Regions from separate parts of the Streptomyces sp. NPDC006332 genome, predicted to be linked through region 2. Evidence: riboswitches for the same ligand, from Rfam matches in the RefSeq annotation. Region 2 holds a riboswitch; each other region holds the start of a gene.
What was found. A riboswitch is a leader RNA that binds a small molecule or an ion and turns the genes downstream of it on or off. The one in region 2 is predicted to bind S-adenosylmethionine.
Positions count from the first base shown of each region.

Region 1: it holds a riboswitch for S-adenosylmethionine, as region 2 does, so the genes downstream of both, ABZ027_RS16210 (amino acid ABC transporter permease) here and thrC (threonine synthase) in region 2, are expected to answer to the same signal.
Region 3: it holds a riboswitch for S-adenosylmethionine, as region 2 does, so the genes downstream of both, ABZ027_RS37355 (aminotransferase class V-fold PLP-dependent enzyme) here and thrC (threonine synthase) in region 2, are expected to answer to the same signal.

Region 1 is NZ_JBEXRA010000015.1:84,017-88,746, reverse strand. It holds gene ABZ027_RS16230 (FAD-dependent monooxygenase) at 1-245, shown strand, start outside; gene ABZ027_RS16225 (YceI family protein) at 327-1,238, shown strand; gene ABZ027_RS16220 (putative leader peptide) at 1,339-1,461, shown strand; gene ABZ027_RS16215 (glutathione S-transferase C-terminal domain-containing protein) at 1,596-2,465, shown strand; SAM riboswitch class IV at 2,533-2,640, shown strand; gene ABZ027_RS16210 (amino acid ABC transporter permease) at 2,997-3,980, shown strand; gene ABZ027_RS16205 (amino acid ABC transporter ATP-binding protein) at 3,977-4,730, shown strand, end outside.
Region 2 is NZ_JBEXRA010000012.1:48,742-53,471, forward strand. It holds gene groL (chaperonin GroEL) at 1-805, opposite strand, end outside; gene ABZ027_RS13635 (cold-shock protein) at 1,256-1,462, opposite strand; gene ABZ027_RS13640 (MoaD/ThiS family protein) at 1,893-2,168, opposite strand; gene thrC (threonine synthase) at 2,282-3,568, opposite strand; SAM riboswitch class I at 3,586-3,726, opposite strand; gene ABZ027_RS13650 (glucosyl-3-phosphoglycerate synthase) at 3,903-4,730, shown strand, end outside.
Region 3 is NZ_JBEXRA010000065.1:15,596-20,325, reverse strand. It holds gene ABZ027_RS37365 (rhomboid family intramembrane serine protease) at 1-121, shown strand, start outside; gene ABZ027_RS37360 (Lrp/AsnC ligand binding domain-containing protein) at 118-399, shown strand; gene ABZ027_RS37355 (aminotransferase class V-fold PLP-dependent enzyme) at 415-1,776, opposite strand; SAM riboswitch class IV at 1,956-2,072, opposite strand; gene trpD (anthranilate phosphoribosyltransferase) at 2,144-3,208, opposite strand; gene ABZ027_RS37345 (cytochrome bc complex cytochrome b subunit) at 3,349-4,730, opposite strand, start outside.

The DNA of each region.
Region 1 (4,730 bases), on a different contig from region 2:
ACAACTGGCTCCGGGCGGCCCGTGCCCAGGACCTGGAGATCGCCTCCGTCGTCATCGGGCCCGGCCAGGAGTACGAGGACCCGTACGGCGATTGGGCGCGCCTGAGTGAGGTGACCGACGGGGGAGCGCTGCTCGTACGGCCGGACGGCTACGTCGCCTTCCGGCACGCCACGGCGGCCACCACCCCTCAGGACGCCGAGCGGTTGCTGGACGCGGCGGTGCGCCAGATCCTCGGGCATGCCTGACGGCAACGACGGGCAGCAGCCCTGGAGCCGTTCCACAAACTCACCGACTCTCCGACTCACGAAAACCGAAAGGTGAACACCATGCCCCTCGGACTGCTCCGGCGGCGCCTCAACCGTGCCCCCGGAGGCGCCGCGGGCCTGACGCTTCCCGTCCCGGCCGGCGCGGGCGCCGCCGTCATCGAGGTCCTGGACCCGCTGAACGAACCCATGGGCGCCGCCGAGGTGACGGTGACGGAACTCCGTACCCACCGGGTCGCGGCGCGCGGTGCCACGGACCCGTACGGCTTCTTCATGGCGGTCCTCCCCCCGGGCAGCTACAGCCTGCTGATCGTGGCCGAGGGGTTGGAACCGCACCGGGAGACCTTCGACATCGTCGCGGACGCCGGCCCCTCCCCGCGGCGCGTGTGGCTCCAGTCGGCCCGGCAACTCGAACTCCCGGTTCCCGGGACCTGGCTCTTCGACCCGCCGCACACGGCGATCCGCTTCGTCGCCAAACACGTCGGCATGGCTCATGTGCACGGCCGTTTCGAACGTTTCCAGGGCGGCCTCCAGATCGCCCAGGACATGACCCAGTCCCGCGTCCAGGTGCGCATCGACGCGTCCAGCATCACCACGGGCAACAACACCCGGGACACACACCTGCGTTCCGCCGACTTCCTCGACGTCGACCGGTTCCCGTACATCGACTTCGTCAGCACCCGCTTCGCCTACCGGGGCGGCACCAAGTGGACGCTGCAGGGCGGCCTCACCATGCACGGCGTGAGCCGCTCGGTCGCGCTGGACACCACGTACCTGGGGATGGTCAACGGCGGCTACGGCGAGGAACTGCGCTGCGCGGCCCTGGCCAAGGCGGAGCTGCACCGCGAGGACTACACGCTGAACTGGAGGACGATGCTGGCCCGCGGCATCGCGGTGGTCGGTCCGACGGTCCAGCTGGAGCTGGACGTCCAGGCGATGTACCGCACCCACGACACGCCGACACCGCCGGAGTAACGGCCCGCCGGGCGGTGCCCGCCCACTGGACGCCCCCTTGACGCCTACTTGATGCGGATCGACACTCGAGAGAGGAATCCTAGTGAACAGGTAGGGAAGCATGGGGCGTCTTGAGCCGGTCTCCGGCCGGGTGAGCCGTACGTCTCGGCCGTCCCCTCTTCTGACTTCCCGCCGGCACATCGATCTGCAGCGGGTCTGCAGCGCGATCAGCACCCTGGGCTGAGCCGCCCCACCCCCGCGCGCCCGCCGCACCCCGGTGCCCCCACGGGCCGTCGCGCTCGGGTGGACACCGGCCGGCCACGGCCCGACGAACGCTTCCGCCGCGCGTACGTCTGCGCATCACCCCCGGGGAGATCCATGTCCGTCACACCGCTCGCCGCCGCTCCGTCCGCCCCCCGCGCCACCGCGTTCCGCGGCCGGATCGGCCGGGACGCGCGCAGTGGCCACTACGCCGTGCCCCGCCGCTACCGCCTCCATCTGTCACCCGTCTGCTCCGACGGCCTGCGCATCGCCGTCGTGCACGCTCTTCTCGGCCTCGCCGACGCCTGTCCGGTGACGTATCTGGACGCCGTGCCCGACAGCCCCGACGGCGGTCACTCCGCGCTGCGTCCGCTGTACGAGGCGAGCGCACACCGGTACTCCGGCCCGGCCGTCGGGCCGGTGCTCAGCGACGACTGGTCCGGGCGGATCGTCTCCACCCACGCCCCGGACATCACCCGCGACCTGGCCCGGCACTTCGGCGCCGGGCGGCCCGCGCTGTACCCGTGCGGGACGGAGAGCGAGATCGAGGCCGTCGAGCGGATGTGCGCCCGGGACATCAACGAGGCCGCGCAGCGTGCGGGCCGGGCCGGTGCGGACGCGTCCGAGCGGGCGAGGGCCCTCGACACACTGCTGGCCGCGCTCGGCGTGCTGGAGCGACGGCTGGCCTTCCAGGACCATCTGATCGGCGACCATCTCACCGTCGCCGACGTCGAGTTGTGGGTCACTCTGGTGCGGCTGGACACCGTGCACCGCAACCACCTCGACGCCGCCGCGGTGCACCGCGTCGCCGGACACCACGCCCTGTGGGCCTACGCCCGCCGCCTGGCCGCGCACCCGGCCTTCGGCCCCCTTCTCGACCTCGACGGCATCGCCCGCCTGCACCACGCCCACTGCCGGGGCCTGGAGGACGCCGGAGCGGCCGTGCAGATCCTCGACTGGGCGGCCCACGTGGCGCGGAGCGGGTGACCCGTTCCAATTGCTGGACCGGCATTGACATGTGTTCTGGCGATTGTCTTAACTTGCGACCCAGAACGGTCATGAGTGTCAGCGACAAGCCCTGGCTTGCTGACCGGCAACCCTCGCACGCGGTGGGGTGCCCCAGGTGACGACCCGACCGACGAAGTCTCGGTAAGCGCGATGCCCCCCGGGGGCCGGAAGAGTGACGGTGACGCCATGTACGCAGCTCCCAGGACGGCCCTCCGCCGCCCACAGGGCTGCGTGCTGTCGTACCTGACCCTCCTCGTCGCCGACCGGACCGTCGATCTGCTGCGTGTGAACAGCGCACTGTGTACCGCACCGGGCCGTGCCCGCTGTCGGGGCTGACCTCCTTCCCCAGCCCCCCGCGTTCCTGACGAACACCGCCCGTGCGGTGTGCCGTTGTCCGCCCAGCCCCCGGTTCCAGTGCGTTCCCGTGTGCCGTCTCCCCGCCGCCCAGGCGGCCGTCGGCGTACGTGGCGTTCGCCGCGCCCGGGGGGACCGACTCTGCCGGAGCCCTCCATGAGTGAACCCCCAGGCGCCACCGTGTCCCTCGCCGAGGCACCGCCGCCCACCGACACCCCGTCAACTCCCCGCGCTGCACAGCGAGTTATCCCACTGCGCCACCCGGTCCGCTGGATCGCCACCGCGGTCGTGCTGGTGCTGGCGGCCCAGTTCGTCCATGGCCTGGTGTCCAACCCGTTCTACCAGTGGGACCGTTTCGGGTACTGGTTCCTGCGGCCGACCATCCTCGACGGGCTCCTCGTCACCCTCGAAGTGGCCGCCTACAGCGCGGTGTTGGGCCTCATCGGCGGCATCCTGCTGGCTCTCGCCCGGCTCTCGCGCAGTCCGGTGCTCCGCGCGGTCAGCTGGACGTACGTCTGGGCACTTCGCTCGATCCCCCTGATCGTCGTGCTGCTGTTCCTGTACAACTTCAGCGCCCTGTACCAGACGCTCAGTGTGGGCGTCCCCTTCGGGCCGGCCTTCTTCACCTTCGACGAGTCCCGGCTCGCCACCGACATGGTCGTCGCCGTCATCGGGCTCAGCCTCAACGAGGCGGCGTACGCGGCGGAGGTGGTCCGCGGCGGCATCCTCTCCGTCGACCAGGGCCAGCACGAGGCGGCCTCCGCCCTCGGCCTGCCGAAGGGCTACCAGTTCCGGAAGATCGTCTTTCCGCAGGCGCTGCGTTCCATCACCCCGAACTACGTCAACCAGCTGATCGGCCTCATCAAGAGCACCTCGCTGGTCTTCTACGTGTCCCTGCTCGACCTGTTCGGCAGCGCGCAGACCATGGGCGCCACCTACCCGGGTGACATCGTGCCGCTGCTGCTGGTCGTCACCGTCTGGTACCTGATCCTCACCAGCGTGGTGTCCGTCATCCAGTTCTACGTCGAGCGGCATTACGCCCGGGGCGCCACGCGCACCCTGCCGCCGACGCCGCTGCAGAAACTGCGGACCGCTCTCACCGACCTGCGGGCCCGCATCCGCCGGGAGGCCGCCGTATGACCACCGAGACGCTTGTCAGCGCGGCCGCCGCCGTCGAGGTGCACGACGTGCACAAGTGGTACGGCGCCCACCGGGTGCTCGACGGGATCGACCTGACGGTGCGGCCCGGCGAGGTCACCGTGATCCTCGGCCCGTCCGGTTCCGGCAAGTCCACCCTCCTGCGGGTCATCAACCACCTGGAGAAGCCGGAGATCGGATACGTCAGCGTCAACGGCGAACTGATCGGCGTCCGCCGGCAGGGCGACCGCCTGAAGGAGCTGACCGAGCAGGCCATCCTGACCCAGCGCAGCCGGATCGGCTTCGTCTTCCAGAACTTCAACCTCTTCCCGCACCTGACCGCGCTGGACAACGTGGCCGCCGCCCCGGTGGCGACCGGGAAGCTCGGCAAGGCCGAGGCGCAGAAACTCGCCCGTGAACTGCTGGACCGGGTCGGCCTGGGCGACCGGGCCGCCGCCTACCCGCGGCAGTTGTCGGGTGGACAGCAGCAGCGTGTGGCCATCGCCCGGGCCCTCGCGCTGCGTCCCGGAGTCATCCTCTTCGACGAACCCACCTCCGCGCTCGACCCCGAACTCGTCGGTGAGGTCCTCGCCGTCATCAAGGACCTGGCGCGCGGCGGCACCACCCTGGTGATCGTCACCCACGAGATCGGCTTCGCCCGTGAGATCGCCGACCGGGTCGTCTTCATCGACGGCGGCCGGATCGTCGAACAGGGCCCGCCCGCCGAGGTATTGGACAACCCGCGGCACGAGC
Region 2 (4,730 bases):
AGGTGCCGCGGATCTTGTTGACGACCAGGGTCGACAGGGCCTCGCCCTCGACGTCCTCGGCGATGATCAGCAGCGGCTTGCCCGACTGCATGACCTTCTCCAGGAGCGGGAGCAGGTCCTTGACGGAGCCGATCTTGGAGTTGGCGATCAGGATGTACGGGTCGTCGAGCGACGCCTCCATACGCTCCATGTCGGTGGCGAAGTACGCCGAGATGTAGCCCTTGTCGAAGCGCATACCCTCGGTGAGCTCCAGCTCCAGACCGAAGGTCTGGGACTCCTCGACGGTGATGACGCCTTCCTTGCCGACCTTGTCCATGGCCTCGGCGATGAGCTCGCCGATCTGGGTGTCGGCGGCGGAGATGGAGGCCGTGGAAGCGATCTGCTCCTTGGTCTCGACATCCTTGGCCTGCTCGAGGAGGGCACCGGAGACGGCCTCGACGGCCTTCTCGATACCGCGCTTGAGGGCCATCGGGTTGGCGCCGGCGGCTACGTTGCGCAGGCCTTCCTTGACCAGGGCCTGGGCGAGGACGGTCGCGGTGGTCGTACCGTCACCGGCGACGTCGTCCGTCTTCTTGGCGACTTCCTTGACCAGCTCGGCGCCGATCTTCTCGTACGGGTCCTCGAGCTCGATCTCCTTGGCGATGGAGACACCATCGTTGGTGATCGTGGGGGCGCCCCACTTCTTCTCGAGGACGACGTTGCGGCCCTTGGGGCCGAGCGTCACCTTGACGGCGTCCGCGAGCTGGTTCATGCCGCGCTCGAGGCCGCGCCGTGCCTCCTCGTCGAACGCGATGATCTTGGCCATGTGAAGTGGTCCCTCCAGGACTGGGGGTGATTCCTTCGGACCGCGCCCGCGCCCGCGACGGACGGCTCGCACGCCTCGTGGTTCCTTGCCCCACCTGGCCTGCGGGCCTCACCGACTCGGTCCTTCTTTGTCACTCTCACCTTCAGAGTGCTAACGCCAATGATTAGCACTCGCCCCCCGAGAGTGCAAGGCGCACTCGCGAAGCGAGTGCTCGTTGAGGGGTGGTGGTCGGGCGACGGGCGGGCGCAAGCGCCTAGGGGGGATCCGCAGGTGAACAGTGCACCCGGACGTACCCCGGGGCGTGTCCGGTGCGCCACCCACCGGGCAAGTCGCGCCCCCGCGTGGACGGACGGCTCGCGCCCCGGGCACACCGAAGGGCTCACACCCCCTGAGAGGTGCGAGCCCTTCGAAGAAGAACAGAAGAACGTCGCTGCAGTTACCCGGCGCGATTCAGCCGGTCGCCAGACGGACCATGTCCGCCTGCGGCCCCTTCTGACCCTGTGAGATCTCGAAATCGACCCGCTGCCCCTCTTCCAGGGTGCGGTACCCGTCCATCTGGATGGCGCTGTAGTGGACGAAAACATCCGCACCACCGTCGACCGCGATGAAGCCGTACCCCTTCTCCGCGTTGAACCACTTGACGGTGCCCTGAGCCATGCCTAACTCCCCTATTACTGGCCCTTGCACAGACCCACACTTCGTGGATCCGGGTCAGACCTCACCCCCCACATGATTGGGGGCGTGCGCCGGAACGCGTCGACCGCGGCCGAATGTATATGTCCAACTGCCGTCTGCAACAGGTCAATCGGACGAGAATTCTGGACGCACGCGATCCGGAATGTGGCGAGAATTCGCCTGAATCCAGGGCAAGTCGGGCCCCGCAAAGCTCACAAAAGCCACGAACGAGGCACACACTTTGGCTACATCTCGTCGGGCGCACGGCAGAAACAAGGTCTGCCGACCTGTGAAGCGGCAACGCGTTCCCCAACTGTACCGCGCTCAACCACATTGAATTGCCCCCTCCGCTTCTCTCACGGAGGGGGCAATTCTATGAACGCTCGGTAACTGATGTTACCGAAGGTAATGATCAGCCGCCGGCGACGGCCGGAATGATGGAGACACCGGCGCCGTCCGGAGTCGCGGTCTCCAGACCCTGCTCGAAGCGAACGTCGTCGTCGTTGACGTACACGTTGACGAACCGGCGCAGCTTGCCCTGGTCGTCGAGAACGCGCGCGGCGATGCCGGTGTGGTTCTTCTCCAGGTCGGCGATGACCTCGCCGAGGGTGCTCCCCTCGGCGGCGACCTCGGCCTGACCACCGGTGTAGGTGCGCAGGATGGTGGGGATGCGGACGTTGACGCTCATGCTCATGACCTCCGGTCAGGTGTGGCGCCCCATAGGGGCGCGGGGCTGTGTTGAATGTGCGGCTACCGCCGCGTGGGCGCGACCAGCCCCCACCGGCCCGCAGACGAAACGAGTTACTGGACGAGCCCAGCCTCACGGAAGGACTCAAGGTTCGGGCGAATGGTCGCAGTCAGCCCCGTGTCGGCCACCGCATCCAACGTCTTGAGACCATCACCCGTGTTCAGCACCACCGTGGTCTTCGTCGGGTCGAGCAGACCGTTCTCGATCAGCTTCCGCGTCACACCGACCGTCACACCACCGGCGGTCTCCGCGAAGATGCCCTCGGTCCGCGCCAGCAGCCGGATCGCGTCGACGACCTGCTCGTCGTTCACGTCCTCCACCGCGCCGCCGGTGCGACGGGCGATGTCGAGCACATAGGGACCGTCGGCCGGGTTGCCGATCGCCAGCGACTTGGCGATGGTGTTCGGCTTCTGCGGCCGGACCACGTCGTGCCCGGCCTTGTAGGCGACGGACACCGGCGAGCAGCCCTCGGCCTGCGCGCCGAAGATCTTGTACGGCTTGTCCTCGACGAGCCCGAGCTTGATCAGCTCCTGCAGACCCTTGTCGATCTTCGTGAGCTGCGAGCCGGAGGCGATCGGGACGACCAGCTGGTCCGGGAGCCGCCAGCCGAGCTGCTCACAGATCTCGTACGCCAGCGTCTTGGAGCCCTCGGCGTAGTACGGCCGCAGGTTCACGTTGACGAAGCCCCAGCCCTCGCCGGCCGGGTCGCCGATCAGCTCGGAGCAGAAACGGTTCACATCGTCGTAGTTGCCGTCGATGCCGACGAGCTCTCCGCCGTAGACCGCGGCCATGACGACCTTGCCCTGCTCCAGGTCGTGCGGGATGAACACGCAGGAACGGAAGCCGGCCCGGGCGGCGGCGGCGCCCACCGCGCCGGCGAGGTTGCCGGTGGAGGAGCAGGACAGGGTGGTGAAACCGAAGACGCGGGCGGCCTCGATGGCCTGGGCGACGACCCGGTCCTTGAAGGAGTGCGTCGGGTTGCCGGAGTCGTCCTTGACGAACAGCTTTCCGGCGTCGACGCCCAGCTCACGGGCCAGGTTGTCGGCCTTGACGAGCTTGGTCCAGCCGGGGTTGATGTTGGGCTTGTCCGCCACGTCAGCCGGGACGGGCAGCAGCGGCGCGTAGCGCCAGATGTTCGCGGGGCCCGCCTCGATCCGCTTGCGGAGTTCCTCGGCGTCGTAGGCGGAGAAGTCGTAGGCGATCTCGAGCGGGCCGAAACACTCCTCGCACGCGAAGACCGGGCCGAGGGGCACCCGGTGACCGCACTCGCGACAGCTCAGCGCGGCGGCGGGGCCGAGGTCTACGGTGTTCGTGGTGCTTGCATCAGTCTGCACAGCCATGGAGGCGAGGCCCTTTCTCCTCATCTTCCTCACGACGCACTTCGCCGTGAGACGGATTTGGCACCTTCCCTAGTCGGGAGCCTCGCTGGTGACGAGAACCGACTGGAGGGTTGCCGGGGCTTCATCGGGCCGTATCCCTCTGCCCCTCTGGATGAGCGGTATGTGGTTGTTGATCGGTGTAACAAGGCGGCGACCCCGACCTGCGATGGTCACCCGCGTTGTTCAAGACTGTAACCGAAGGCCAGGACAGTTGAGATAGTCGTCCGAACCGCGAGATGGATCACCTGGCACGTGGATCACGGTCTCGCCGAGAAACGCAGAGGAGCCGCGCACTGTGCTGAACGAAGTCGAGCGCTGGCTGAACACCCGCTCCTGGTCGAAGAACGATCGCCCGCTCCACAGGATCCTGGCAGCGAAACGCGCCACCGGCCAGTCGGTCAGCGTGGTGCTGCCGGCGCTCAACGAGGAGGAGACGGTCGGTGACATCGTCGCCGTGATCCGTCACGACCTGATGTGTCAGGTCCCGCTCGTCGACGAGATCGTGGTGGTGGACTCGGGATCGACCGACCGCACGTCCGAGGTGGCCGCCGCGTCCGGGGCGAGGGTCGTCCACCGCGACGACATACTGCCCCGCATCCCGGCCGTCCCCGGCAAGGGCGAGGTGCTGTGGCGCTCGCTGCTGGTCACCGGCGGCGACATCGTCTGCTTCATCGACGCCGACCTGAAGGAGTTCTCCTCCGACTTCGTCTCCGGGATCGTGGGCCCGCTGCTCACCGAACCCGGCGTCGACCTGGTCAAGGGCATGTACGACCGCCCGCTCGGCGGGAAGGCCGGCCAGGGCGGCCGGGTCACCGAACTGATGGCCCGCCCGCTGCTGAACATGCATTGGCCGCAGCTGGCCGGTTTCGTACAGCCGCTGGGCGGCGAGTACGCGGCCCGCCGCTCCCTGCTCGAACAGCTGCCGTTCCCCGTCGGATACGGCGTCGAGCTGGGCATGCTGGTCGACGCCCTGCACCTGGTGGGCCTCGACTCCCTCGCCCAGGTCGACCTGGGCGTGCGCGTCCACCGTCACCAGGACGGGCAGGCACTGGGCCGCATGTCCGCCGCGATCTACCGCACCGCCCAGCTCCGGCTGGCCCGCGGCCACCTCGTCCGGCCCGCC
Region 3 (4,730 bases), on a different contig from region 2:
GTACCTGGCGCACCTGGTGGGGTTCGGGCTGGGGTTCGGCTACGCGTGGGTGCGGTTTCGACGTGGGACTACAGTGAGATCCGCCCAAGTTCCGGCCCCCGAGGGAGAGAACCAGCCGTGATCACCGCGATCGTGCTCATCAAGACCAGCGTGGACCGGATCCCCGAGATCGCCGAGTCGATCGCCTCGCTGGAGAGCGTGAGCGAGGTCTTCTCCGTCACCGGGACGTACGACCTGATCGCCATGGTGCGGGTGCGGCGGCACGAGGACCTGGCGGAGGTCATCCCCGGCCGGATCAGCAAGATCCCCGGCGTGGAGGGCACGGACACCCACGTGGCGTTCCGTACGTACTCGCAGCACGACCTGGAGGCGGCGTTCGCGATCGGGCTGGACTCCTGACCGGCGAAGCCCTTCTCACACGGCCGGGACGCAGCGGCCGTCCTCCGTCCGGTACCGCCACTTCGCACCCTCGCGCACGAGCTCCCGCACCGCGGTGACGAAGCGCTCCACGTGCTCGTCCGGGGTGCCCGCGCCGAAGCTCACCCGGATGGCGTTCAACGACTTCTCGCCGGGCGCGGCCTCGGGGGCGCCGCACTCGCCCTGGGTCTGGGGGTCGCTGCCGAGCAGGGTGCGGACCAGCGGGTGGGCGCAGAAGAGGCCGTCGCGGACGCCGATGCCGTACTCGGCGGAGAGGGCGGCGGCGAAGTGGGAGCTGTTCCAGCCGTCGACGACGAAGGAGATCACGCCGACCCGGGGAGCGTCGTCCCCGAACAGGGACAGGATCCTAACCTCGGGCACCTCGGCGAGGCCGGTACGGACCTTCTCGATCAGGTGCCGCTCGCGCGCGACCAGGGAGTCGAAGCCGGCCTCGGTCAGCGCCTTGCAGGCGGCGGCGATGGAGTAGGCGCCGATGACGTTGGGCGAGCCGGCCTCGTGCCGGGCGGCGCTCTCGTGCCACTCCACGTCCACTCCCCCGTCCTCGCGCCGGGTGACCTTGCGGCTGGCCCCGCCGCCCGCGAGGTACGGGTCGGCCGCGATCAGCCAGTCGGACCGGCCGGCCAGGACACCGGAGCCGAAGGGGGCGTACAGCTTGTGCCCGGAGAAGGCGATCCAGTCGACGTCGAGGTCCTGCACCGAGACCGGGTGGTGCGGGGCCAGCTGGGCGGCGTCCAGGACGATCCGGGCGCCGTGGGCGTGCGCGGCGGCCGCCAGTTCCCGTACCGGCCACAGCTCCCCGGTGACGTTCGAGGCGCCGGTCACGCAGACCAGGGCCGGGCCGTACGGGTCCCGTCCGGCGAGGGCCCGCTCCAGGGTGGCCACCGCCTGCTCGGGGGTGCGCGGGGCGTCCAGGTAGCTGACCCGGGCGTCCTGCCAGGGCAGCAGCGAGGCGTGGTGCTCGGTCTCGAAGACGAAGACCTGACAGTCGGCCGGGAGCGCGGCGGCGAGGAGATTGAGGGAGTCGGTGGTGGACCGGGTGAAGACCAACTGGTCGTCGGCGCGGCAGTCCAGGAACTCGGCGACGGTCCGGCGTGCGTTCTCGAAGAGGTCCGTGGAGAGCTGGGACAGGTAGCCGGCGCCGCGGTGCACGCTGCCGTAGTAGGGCGCGTAGGCCGCCACGTCGTCCCAGACGCGCTGCAGGGCGGGCGCGCTGGCCGCGTAGTCGAGCGCCGCGTAGGTGACTTCGCCACCGGTGACGAGCGGGACGGTGACATCCCGTCCCAGAACGGGCAGAGGTGCACAAACGGACTGGGTGGCGACAGCGGTGGGGACAGACATGGCGAACTCCCGTGAGAGGCAGCTGGGATCACCACGCGAGCGGGTACGGCTCAAGCGTGGGTGAAGGTGGAAAAAGCGGGTGCGGAGGCGGGGCTCTGCGGCCCTATCGCATTCGCTTGCTCACGGAAGGCTCCTCGACGACCAGGACCCCTGGTGCGCTCACTCAGAAGAGTGCGAGGGGTCCGCGCTTGCCGTAGACCTCGCTGCCTACGGCCTGGTCTTCACCCGGGGCACCCCGCCACGGACGGAGGGTTGCCGGACAGTCGGCCGGGGCCTCATGACTGTCACTCATGACCTGGTCAAAAACGTACGCGACGTGATCGCGGTCCCGCAACCCGTGTCCGGATCGCGGGACATCGCCACGTCGTCAGGCGTTGCTGGCCGCCGCCCAGCGCTCCAGCGTCCGCTTGGCCGCGCCGGAGTCGATGGACTGTGCCGCCTTGTCCATGCCCACCCGGATCTGCTCCGTCAGCGGCGCCCCGGTCGGCTCCAGCGCCACCAGCGCCGCCGCCGAGTTCAGCAGGACCGCGTCCCGGACCGGACCCCGCTCGCCGTCCAGGAGACGGCGGGCGACCTCGGCGTTGTAGGCGGGGTCGGCGCCTCTCAGTGCTTGCACCGGCACCAGATCGAGGCCGACGTGCCGCGGGTCGAAGGGCTCCTCGGTGACCTTGCCGTCGCGCACGATCCACACCCGGGAGGTGGCCGTGGTGGTCAGCTCGTCGAGCCCGTCGTCGCCGCGGAACACCAGCGCGGACGAGCCGCGCTCGGCCAGGACGCCGGCGATGAGTCCCGCCATCCGGGTGTCGAAGCAGCCGATCGCCGAGGCGGTGACCTTGGCGGGGTTGGTCAGCGGACCGAGCAGGTTGAACGACGTCGGAATCCCCAGGTCGCGCCGGACCGCGCCGACGAACCGCATCGAGGGGTGGAACCTGGCCGCGAAGCAGAAGGTGATCCCCGCCTCGTCCACCACCCGCGCCACACCCTCGGGCGACAGGTCCAGGTTGATGCCGAGCTTCTCCAGCACGTCGGAGGACCCGCTCGCCGAGGACGACGCCCGGTTGCCGTGCTTGACCACCTTCGCCCCGGTGCCCGCGATCACGATGGCGGACATCGTCGAGATGTTGACCGTCTTGGCCCGGTCACCGCCGGTGCCCACGATGTCGACGGCGGGTCCGGGGATGTCCAGCGGCTGCGCGTGCGCGTACATCGCCTCGACGAGACCGGTGATCTCCTCGACGGTCTCGCCCTTGGCCCGCAGCGCCACCATGAAGCCCGCGATCTGCGCGTCGGTGGCCTCACCGCTCATGAACCGGTCCATGGCCCACGCCGTGTCACCGGCGCTCAGATCCCGGCCGCCGAGCAGCGCGCTCAACACCTCGGGCCAGGAACGGCCCGCCGCGGTGTCGCCTCCAGCGGGGGTCACAGCGCTCATAAGCCGCTCCTGGGTCTGTCCCGTACACGCCGGGACACGGTTCTTCTCGTCGGGTCCACCCTATCCAGCGCCGGGCACGGCGAAGGGCCCCCGTCCGAAGACCGGACGGGGGCCCTTGCCGTGGTGTGGCGACGCGGTGATCAGTGGTGGCCGTGGCCGCTGGTGATCTCCTTGTACTCCTCGACGCTCGGCTTGGGGATCTGCGCCTCCTCGCCGTAGTACGCCTCGCTGAGCTTGGCGCGGAGCTTCTCGGAGCCCTTCACCTTGCGCTCGACGCCGTTCTCGTCGACCGTCGGGCCGATCTCGGCCGGCTTGTACTGCTCGTGCGCGGTGAGCGTGTGCAGCTGCTCCTGGCTGAGCGGCTCGTGCACCTCGATGAACTCACCGTGCGGCAGGCGCTTGATGATGCCCGACTCGCGGCCGTGCAGCACCTTCTCCTTGTCGCGGCGCTGGAGACCGAGGCAGATCCGCTTGGTGATGACGAACGCGATGACCGGTCCGACGAAGAACGCGACCCGCACGAACCAGGTGATGGCGTTGATCGACAGGTGGAAGTGGGTGGCCCACAGGTCGTTTCCACCACCGATCAGCAGAACCATGTACCAGGTGATCCAGGCGACACCGAAGGCCGTACGCGTCGGGGCGTTGCGCGGGCGGTCCAGGATGTGGTGCTCGCGCTTGTCGCCGGTGACCCAGGACTCGATGAACGGGTAGACCGCGATCGCGACGAGCACCAGCGGGAAGATCACCAGCGGGATGAACACGCCCAGGACGAGCGTGTGACCCCAGAAGTTGATCTCCCAGCCCGGCATGACACGGATCAGACCCTCGGAGAAGCCCATGTACCAGTCGGGCTGGGCGCCGGTCGACACCTGGTCCGGACGGTAGGGGCCCATGGCCCAGATCGGGTTGATCGAGGCGAGTGCCGCGATGGCCGCGATGACGCCGAAGACCAGGAAGAAGAAGCCTCCGGCCTTGGCCATGTAGACCGGCAGCAGCGGCATGCCGACCACGTTGTTGTTGGTCTTTCCGGGGCCCGCGAACTGCGTGTGCTTGTGGTAGACGACCAGGATCAGGTGCGCCACCAGCAGGCCGAGCATGATGCCCGGCAGCAGCAGTACGTGGATCGAGTAGAAGCGGGCCACGAAGTCGCCGCCCGGGAACTCGCCGCCGAAGAGGAAGAACGACAGGTACGTGCCGACGATCGGCACGGACAGGATCGCACCCTCCATGAAGCGGACACCGGTGCCGGAGAGCAGGTCGTCCGGGAGCGAGTAGCCGGTGAAGCCGGTGAACATGCCCAGGACGAACAGCAGGAAGCCGAACAGCCAGTTGACCTCACGCGGCTTGCGGAACGCACCCGTGAAGAACACGCGCATCATGTGCACGAACATGCCGGCGAGGAAGATCAGCGCCGCCCAGTGGTGGATCTGCCGGATCAGCAGACCACCGCGCACATCGAAGGAGATGTGCATGGTCGAGTTGAACGCCTCGGACATCAGCTGTCCCTGCAGCGGGACGT